DNA from 3 places in the Alteromonas sp. MB-3u-76 genome. Region 3 is predicted to be linked to each of the others. Evidence: predicted binding sites of a transcription regulator. Region 3 holds the regulator's gene; each other region holds the start of a gene.
What was found. The regulator sigma-54, encoded in region 3, starts transcription at its own class of promoters, with help from an activator protein. The targets are predictions, from matches to a motif close to GTTGGCACGNNNNTNGNNT.

Region 1 (3,172 bases), 370 kb from region 3:
AATATCTTGAATGTGTTGAGCCTGTTGACGAATTAAATCGTAAAAGGATTTGTTTACAGAGAGTGATGTTGAGGTAATTCCTGCCTCACTATTCGTGTCTGCCATCGAGAGACCCCTAACGGTACTATCGTAAATCATTGAAACTTGCGTATCTTCAATGGAAGGACTACTATTTAAAGAAGCAATCAGCAGTTCGTTGTTATGCAGTTCCTCCTCGGCTTGAGCAATTCTAAGTGTTGCTTTTTCTATCAGCCTATCGGTAATGTGTTCCTCTATGTCTTGCATCGCGTCAATTCGCAATGTGGCTATGTCATACCAAATTTCGCTGAGCTCAGCGGTGCAAGTGTCTGTCTCGCCAAGCTCGCAAATCATTTTACGTAGTCGGCTCAGGTGTTGGGCGTGGTCACTTTCTAGTTGTTGCTGCCACATAGAAAGTTCTGTGTCATCGGCAAATTTACTAAACGTCTCAAACGAGTGATTTTGTGAGTCTGTCAGTGCTGTAATTCGATCGCACAAAGATTGCTGGAAGTGGCTCGAAGAGAACCCAATTGCGCCACAAGCGCGCTCTTGTCCCGCATACTCTTTACCTTGAATAAAATTAAATAGCGCTACTAAAAGTCGAGTGATAGCAGGATCGTTTGCAACGTCGGCGGCTTCAAAAATCACATCAATCAACGCGGCAATTAGGCGACAAAATGCATTGGTCGATTCGGTTGGTGTGAGTTGCTGCATCGCCACTTTGCTGCGTAAATCCTTAAGGTTGTCTATACCTTGCAACGCAAATGTAATGGTAGTAACCAATCGCATGGTAAGTCCATTGTCAGAATTAGATAGGTATAAAGCGTTAAGCAAGCTGCGAAGGGTTTTCTCACTCATCTCACTTGCGGTTTCTTGTTGTGCCCTTTGGGTTGCAAAACGTTCACCTCGTGAACATAGAAATACATTGCTCATACCGCGCTCGCGCTGCAGTTGATGAATCATCTCCGTTACCGCTTTCACTATTTTGCAATTTGATGATAAGTGTCGCAGTGCCTGTATTTCTTGATGCTTGGCTAATAAAAAAAACCGCTTTGTGATATCGCTATGATGGCCCATCGTGAAGTATCCAGAAAAGAGATACATAGGATATGCAAATGTTGTTCCCTTCAATCAAACTGCAAGGGATTCACATCGATATAATCTACGTAAGTAGCTGGACGCCACTATTTACTAGCTTGCTTAGAAATAATGGACTGTTCACAAAAGCAAGCAAAGAGATTGCACTACATAATGCTCCAAATTAGTGCGCTTTTTCTCGAGACAGGTGCAAACGATGGGGGGTATATCGAACACATTTATTCTTAGCGTTGAGTAATTGCCTGTTATAGAAGAGAATTTCATTTAAAGATTTGTGCCTCAATATTGGCATCAATATTGTTTTACTTTTTGTGAACAATGCAGATTGTTTAAGAACAATATTCGGATAAAGGCGTCCGCAACTTATTTTCTAGGAAATAAGAGCGGGCGCTTTTTTGTACCTGAAATTTAGGTAAAGAATGTTTCTAAGGAATTAATATCAATAGAAAAGGTGATCAAGCATGGCGTATTTACTTCCTTCTGAATTTGCAACCAAGATGGTTGATGCTGGCGAATCCAAAATATATATGTCTACTCGCGACACATTAATTCGCGCTTTTATGGCGGGGGCCATTTTGGCGTTAGCCGCGGTTTTTGCAATAACCATAGCGGTTCAAACAGGGGTGTTTTTGATTGGTGCAATACTCTTCCCTGTTGGTTTTTGTATGCTGTACCTCATGGGGTTTGACCTACTTACCGGTGTCTTTGTGCTTACTCCACTAGCCTGGTTGGCAAAACGACCTGGCGTGACATGGCCACAGATTTTACGTAACTGGGGGTTGGTGTTTTTAGGTAACTTTGCAGGTGCGCTGAGCGTAGCATTTATGATGTCGTTTGTATTTACCATGGGCTACAACATTGATGGTGGTGCTATAGCCGCTAAGGTGGCGGGTATCGGTGAAGCAAGAACGTTAGGGTATGCAGAGCACGGCGTTGCGGGCTGGTTTTCTATTTTTATTCGCGGCATGTTGTGTAACTGGATGGTATCGCTTGGTGTTGTTGGTGCAATGATATCTACTCACGTAAGCGGTAAAGTGTTGGCTATGTGGATGCCTATCATGCTGTTCTTCTTCATGGGGTTTGAGCATTCGGTGGTTAACATGTTTTTGTTTCCGTTCGGCTTAATTATGGGTGGCGAGTTCTCTGTGATGGATTACTTTATTTGGAATGAAATTCCTACCGCACTGGGTAATTTAGTGGGAGGCTTAGCGTTTACTGGTTTGACTATTTATTCTACGCATGTGCGCACTGCCCCTAAACGCGTTATTGCTACAGGTGCTAGCAACAAAACGGTGCTTGCAGCAAAAGTGAATGACAAAGTATAAGCCGTGATCACCCTTCGCCATGGTGCCTTTTCGAATAAAGGCACAAAACCGATTAATCAGGACCACCATTGTGTGGTGGTGCCTGATTTTTCGCTATCGGCAAATTTCGATGCTATCGCTGTTGTGTCTGATGGAATAAGTAGTAGTCAGGTTAGTCATTATGCAAGCAACTTCGCCGTTGAAACGTTCGTTCGTGAATTCTCACGAACGAGCAATGTGTGGTCTTTGTCGAGGGCGGCACAACACGTACTGCGTACCATAAACACCGAGCTTTACATAAAAAACCAACAAAGCCCTTATTTTGAAAACCTTGATAAAGGCTATGTCTGTACCTTTAGTGCAGTCATTTTGAAAGGACAGTCTGCGGTGTTACTGCATTGTGGTGATAGCAGCATCTATCACGTACACCGCGGTGAAGTAACGCCTTGCACCTGTCAACATCGAGAAGCCGGGGAGGGTAAACATACTTATTTAAGTAATGCCCTCGGTATTCGGCCTAACTTAAGCATTGATATGGCGATCCGAACGCTTGCGCCTAGCGATATGTTTGTATTAATGACAGATGGCATAGCGGATACCTTGTCGCCAAAAACATGGTACGCAATACATCAGCATAATACGCCTAATATCGACTTGAGCGCACAGCATATAGCGCAAGCAGCACTGAATGCAGATTGTGACGATAACGTCACTGTAGTGCTGCTTGAGGTACTATCCATTGCTAAGGAAGA
Region 2 (3,172 bases), 240 kb from region 3:
CTATAGGCTGTAATCCCGTGGGGTTCACAAAATCAGCGATATTTATCTGACCTAACTGTTGAGGTTGCGCTTGCCCGCGAATACTCACGCTTACCTGACCATCTTGAGAAATAGTAATCTGCTGTGCATCTGGCGGAATTGTAATTTGAGGTTGAAGCAAATAACCGGCGCCAGACGTTACAATTTGTCCTTGATCATTTAGACCAAACTGTCCATTACGACTGTACGCTGTTGTGCCATCGGGCTGCAAAATTTCGAAATAACCACGTCCTTGAATAGATAAATCTAACGCATTATCTGTGGTAAGCAGGTTTCCTTGTGTATGAGCCTTCTGTGTTGAAACAACTTTCGACCCAGAGCCTAGCATGAGGCCTGAAGGCAGCTCGGTATCCGCAGATGAGCGTCCGCCAGGCTGGTTAATGTTCTGATAGAGTAAATCTTCAAACACGGCGCGATCTTTTTTGAAACCTACCGTAGAAGCATTTGCTAAGTTGTTAGAAACCACAGACACATCGGTTTGAGCGGCATCTAATCCGGTTTTACTAATCCACAGTGCTGGGTGCATGTTAACCTCCAAACAACGCGACATTGCGCGCCATTATTTATCAAAAAAAGAGTGACTATAAAATTCGCAACATCATGTTGCCGCGGGTATCGAGTTCTTCCGCTTGCTTCATTACTTTAACTTGCAGCTCGTAGTGACGCTGCAGACTGATCATATCTACCATTTCTTCAACGGCGTTAACGTTAGACCCCTCTAACATGCCAGACATGACTTTTACATTGGCTGACGGGTCTGCAACCGAACCGTCTTTCATATGAAATAAACCGTCTGTGCCTCTTTCCATATCGGCATAGTTAGAACTAACAAGTTTAATTCTGCCTACCGTTTCTATAACGTTAGCCGGTGCCCCAACCTGTCTCATGGATAGCGTACCGTCCGTCGCAATAGTAAGGTTATCTAATGGCACCGGAAGAAAAAGTGGACCGTTATCACCTAACACAGCCCGCCCATTTACGTCTGTCAATATTCCGTCACTACCCAATTTGAAGTTGCCGTTTCGAGAGTAGGCTTCTTGACCGTTTTCATCTTGAACTGCAAACCAACCGTCACCCTGTATCGCTACATCTAAGTCGCGATCGGTTTTAATCATCGGACCTGATTCATAGTTGTTTGATGGACTCTCTGTCATTGAAAAAACGCGGGTAGGCAAACCTTCGCCGTACGCCGGCATTGCTCTAGCCTGCTCTAGCTGAGCACGAAAACCTGTCGTTTGCGCATTGGCTAAGTTATTAGAGCGAATCCCCGTTGCCATAAGGTCTTGAGACGCACCGCTAGCTGCAATATAGAGAAGTTTATCCATGACTGACTTTTGACTCTGTTCAAACCATACACAGTTGTTGCAAAGGCAGTGCCACATTGCTTTGCTCTAGATAAGGAGTGAAAAACTAGAAGAGGTCATATTGTTTTACAAAGAGATTTTTGAAATAAAAAAGCCGTAGATGACATCTACGGCTCAGTTTTTTTACTTAAGAAGAGCAACTTACTTAGGAAGAGCAACCCACAAAAGCTTTTCTCTTCAGAGTTAGAAATCAGCAAATCATAGATTAGGCGATTATCTAATATTCAGAATTGTCTGGTTGAGCGAGTTGTTAATCTCAAGCGCTCGAGAGTTTGCCTGGAAGTTCCTCTGAGCAATGATCATATCGATGAGCTCGGTGGTTAAGTTAACGTTTGCTTGCTCAAGAGAAGATGAATTAATTTCACCAAATGTTCCCGTGGTGGCTTCGCCCGCTAACGCTTCGCCCGACAAAATACTCTCTTTCCACTGAGTTCCACTCTCCTGCGTTAGACCTTGCTCATTGGAAAAGCGAACTAGTGCAACTCGCACAATAGGCTCTGATGTACCGTTTGAGAATGTCGCTCGAACCAAGCCATCGGGACCAATATCAATACCGGTTAGACGTCCAACCGGCAGGCCGTCCTGCTCAAGTGACGTTACTTCGAAAGCAGAAGCAAATTGAGTTGGCTCATTTGGCGTGGCGTTATTCACATCTAAATTAAAATCTATGCTTATCTGTTGACTCGGGTCAGAACCGTTAGCAAGGATTGTTGCCCCTAGTGCCTCAGTTTGCATTTTAAAGTCTAGGGTTGGAAGTCCGTCAGGCGTCTCCATTCCGTTGAAGTCACCACCTTGAGAAAACAACAGTTTTGAAGCAGTTACTGCATTACCTGTATTTCCGCCAACAGAGTTTACTGCGGTGGCAGGGTCGGTATCTGCCCCTGTTGAGTCGGTCATATCTACCAATTGATCATCAACAGCTGTTACCACATACCACTCGTTGTCTGCGGTAGGCGCACTATCTTTAATGAAGTAATACGTCATTACATGACTATCGCCTAATGAGTCATAGACAGTAACAGACGTTGCTGCGTTATACGTCAGTGGATCCTGTGGGTCAAAATCCTGAGGATCCAAACCAACATCTCCTGCAGGTAAATTCATTCGAATATCCACCTCTGAGGTTTGTTGAGGCGAACCAGATGAATCAGGGATCCGAACAGGCTCGGTGGTACTCAACGCAACTGAAGCGCTTGTTCCGTCGGCGTTTACTGGAAAACCAAGCAGGTTATCACCATTACTATTTACAACGAAGTTATCGTCATCTAGTTTGAATTGGCCCGCGCGAGTAAAAGAGAAGTCTCGAGATGTTATCTCCGGCACAGTGGCAAAAAAGCCATTCCCTGTTATAGCTAAATCAAGAGATGTATTGGTAAACTGTAAGCTACCCTGTGAAAACTGTTGCGCAACCTCCTGTGTGAGTACACCATCACCGACTTTGGTTTTACCGCCAGCAAGCAGTGATGCTGCATACACATCCCCAAACTCAGCTCTGGATTCTTTAAAACCTACAGTGTTCACGTTTGCAATGTTATTGGCTGTGACATCCAAATCTTTTTGCGCGGCTGAAACGCCGCTCAGTGCAATATTAAAAGACATTATTTGTTCTCCTACTAACTGCCGATTTGAATGACGTCGTCGAGATTAATACTGACATCACCATCCAAATTCAAAATTACGCCCTGCCCGCTACCGGCCAGACTTACGCTACCTACGTGACGGTTTACTGCTGTATTAAGCTGTACACCCTCACCGTTTACCTCGCCCGT
Region 3 (3,172 bases):
CGCTCCCGAGCCAGTAAACTGTTTAGCACAGTGACTTGATCTATGTTTTCATCACCTTGCGCTGCTATATCAGAAATAATTTCTAAAATTCGTTTCTTACTATTGCACTGAACCGCACACTCGGTGCGGTCCAGGCTTACGATGGCTTTAATGTCCATGCTTAATTATCTATTAATGTTTTTTCAGTTTTTCCTTATGCTTGATTACCTGCCGGTCGAGTTTATCCACCATGCTGTCAATCGCTGCATACATATCGGTATTTTCTGAGGATGCAAACACTTCAGCACCGCTAAGGTGCATAGTGGCTTCGGCTTTTTGATTTATTTTTTCTACGTTGAGGATGACATGGACATTAGAAATGTGATCAAAGTGACGCTCAAGTTTGCTGAACTTCGTATCGACATAATTACGCAAAGAGTCGGTGATTTCGACATGATGACCAGTTAGGTTGATTTGCATATTTCGTCTTCCTTTTAATATAGCGCCTTTAAATAAGGCTTTTGCGTTGGTTAGACGGGGGTATCGATAAAGACTCCCGGTATTTTGCTATTGTCCGCCGAGCGACTTTTATGCCTTGCTCTGCCAACAATAAAGCAATCTTGCTATCGCTTAATGGTTTGCTAGGCGTTTCTGCTGCAACCAGTTTCTTAATTAACGCACGGATAGCGGTAGATGAACACTCGCCGCCTGATTCCGTTGCCACGTGGCTGGAGAAAAAATATTTTAACTCGTAAATTCCTCGTGGAGTATGCATGTATTTTTGAGTAGTAACCCGTGAAATCGTCGATTCATGCATGTCTACCATTTCTGCGACATCATTGAGAACCATTGGTTTCATCATTTCGGGGCCGTGCTCAAAAAATCCCATTTGTTGCTGAACAATACAGTTAGCCACTTTCATTAATGTATCGTTTCTCGACTCTAAGCTTTTTATAAACCATTTGGCTTCTTGCATATGAGAGCGTATGAACTGTGAATCGCTACTATTTTTCGCTTTTCTACTCATCGCTGCATACTGCTGGTTTACACCCAGTTTAGGTAAGCTGTCTGGATTCAGTTCTACAGTCCAGCGACCGTTTTTCTTTGCTACCGATACATCGGGGATAACATACTCAGGCTCTTTAGTAACTAAAGCACTACCTGGGCGAGGATTCAAGGTTTGAAGCAAACGCATTGCCTCGCGAAGCTCGTCTTCTTTCAAACGACTCTTACGCATTAAGGTTCTGTAGTCTTTGCTGCTAAGCAAATCCGAATAGTCCTCTATCAGTCTTTTTGCCTCTTCCAACCAAGGGGTATCGTCGGCAAACTGACGAAGTTGAACCATCAGACACTCCTGTGGAGTGCGCGAGCCAGAGCCAATGGGGTCAAACATTTGAATACGTTTTAGCACGCACTCCACTTCGTCTAACTCTATCTCTTCTTCAACATTTTCGGTTTCAATATCTTCAAAATTAACGGCTTCTAATATTTCGTCTAACGTTGCCGTGAGATAACCCGACTCATCAATGGAGTCAATAATAGCAATGGCAATCGCTCTGTCAGTGTCAGAAAAAGGAGTGAGGCGCATTTGCCATAATAAATGGGCTTGAATATCTTCTGTGGTTTCACCCTGGAAAATTTGGTCATCATCGTTGTTTGATGGACCGGGAGCAGGTGCAGAGGAGGCAGAATAATATTCGTCCCATGTGCTATCGATGGGCAATTCATCAGGAAGGTCGTTTTTTTCAAGGGCATCACCAGACTCGATAGTGTCGCTAGACGCAGAAGCAGTGGCTTCGCTAGCGCTATCATCGTTGTCGATGTTGTTTTTTTCAGCTTGAGGCTCGTCGTTACCTTCTTCAATTTCTAAAAGAGGGTTTGAGTCTAACGCCTCCTGAATCTCTTGCTGAAGGTCGAGTGTAGACAGCTGAAGCAGCTTGATAGCTTGCTGCAGCTGTGGAGTCATCGTTAGTTGTTGACTAAATTTTAACTGTAAAGATGGTTTCATCTACGTCTTATATTTATGCTCTTCAGTGAATGTACCAGAGCGCTTGAGAAAAATGACAATTAGGTTACATACAATAACTATAGCCTGAATTGTTCGCCTAGGTATACATCCCTTACTTTTTGATTACTTAAAACCTGTTCCGCGGTTCCTTGCGCAATAAGTTCGCCATGACTCACAATGTACGCTTTTTCACAGACATCCAATGTTTCTCTCACATTGTGGTCGGTGATGAGAATGCCTATTCCTCTGTCGCGAAGGTGCTGTATTATCTTCTTTATATCATTAACTGATATTGGATCAACACCAGCAAAGGGCTCGTCGAGCAAAATAAATTCGGGTTTAGCCGCAAGTGCTCTTGCTATTTCTACTCTGCGACGTTCTCCACCGGAAAGGCTCATACCCACACTATTACGTATATGGTTGATATTGAATTCATCAAGTAGTGCGTCAGCTTCTTCTTCCTGTTGCTGAGAGTTCAAATCCTTTCGGGTTTGCAAAATAGCCATGATATTTTCATGCACAGTCAGTTTTCTAAATATAGACGCTTCTTGAGGTAAATAACCAATTCCACCGCGAGCGCGTTCGTGCATGGGCTGATGCGTTAATTCTTTATCGTCTATTAATATCTGCCCTTTGTCTGACGGAACTAGACCGACAATCATATAAAACGTTGTCGTTTTTCCCGCGCCATTTGGGCCTAACAGCCCAACAATCTGCCCTGTAGAGACTGACAGACTAACATCAATCACAACTTGGCGGGATTTGTATGCCTTAGCAAGATTTTTTGCACTAAGAGTAGCCATTACTGTTGCTTGCCTTTACCGTCTTTGCTTTTGTCTGTGTCATTATCACTGCCATCATCACTATTCGAATCGTCTTTTTTGACTTTTCTAATAGACTCTGGCGTGAATACCGTGGTAACGCGACCTTTACCATCTTCTTGATTGCCGCCAGTTGCTAATAACTGTTCAGTTATCATGTCAAAGGTAATGTTATCGCCCTTTACTTGGCTGCTATCTTGCCGTAATTCAGCGTTGCCGCTCAGTGAAATAGTGCGCTTTGCAACCTCGTAACGAATCTCGTTAGCTTGTGCCGATACTGGATTTCCATCTTCTAGTTTTTGCGAGTAGCTAGCAGGTTTACCTCGCGCGACAAAAATCTCACGACCACTGCCTCCAGAGGCAA

Region 1: a site for sigma-54 is predicted at 1,401-1,419, ahead of CW735_RS02010 (formate/nitrite transporter family protein). Genes of this name have one in related genera too.
Region 2: a site for sigma-54 is predicted at 1,402-1,420, ahead of flgF (flagellar basal-body rod protein FlgF). Genes of this name have one in related genera too.

Annotation. Positions count from the first base shown of each region.
Region 1 is NZ_CP025115.1:474,376-477,547, reverse strand. It holds gene CW735_RS02015 (nitrate regulatory protein) at 1-1,095, opposite strand, end outside; gene CW735_RS02010 (formate/nitrite transporter family protein) at 1,578-2,441, shown strand; gene CW735_RS02005 (bifunctional protein-serine/threonine kinase/phosphatase) at 2,445-3,172, shown strand, end outside.
Region 2 is NZ_CP025115.1:1,085,170-1,088,341, reverse strand. It holds gene flgG (flagellar basal-body rod protein FlgG) at 1-565, opposite strand, end outside; gene flgF (flagellar basal-body rod protein FlgF) at 621-1,364, opposite strand; gene flgE (flagellar hook protein FlgE) at 1,617-3,002, opposite strand; gene CW735_RS04895 (flagellar hook assembly protein FlgD) at 3,017-3,172, opposite strand, start outside.
Region 3 is NZ_CP025115.1:843,490-846,661, forward strand. It holds gene ptsN (PTS IIA-like nitrogen regulatory protein PtsN) at 1-158, opposite strand, end outside; gene hpf (ribosome hibernation promoting factor) at 172-459, opposite strand; gene CW735_RS03775 (RNA polymerase factor sigma-54) at 488-1,987, opposite strand; gene lptB (LPS export ABC transporter ATP-binding protein) at 2,065-2,790, opposite strand; gene lptA (lipopolysaccharide transport periplasmic protein LptA) at 2,790-3,172, opposite strand, start outside.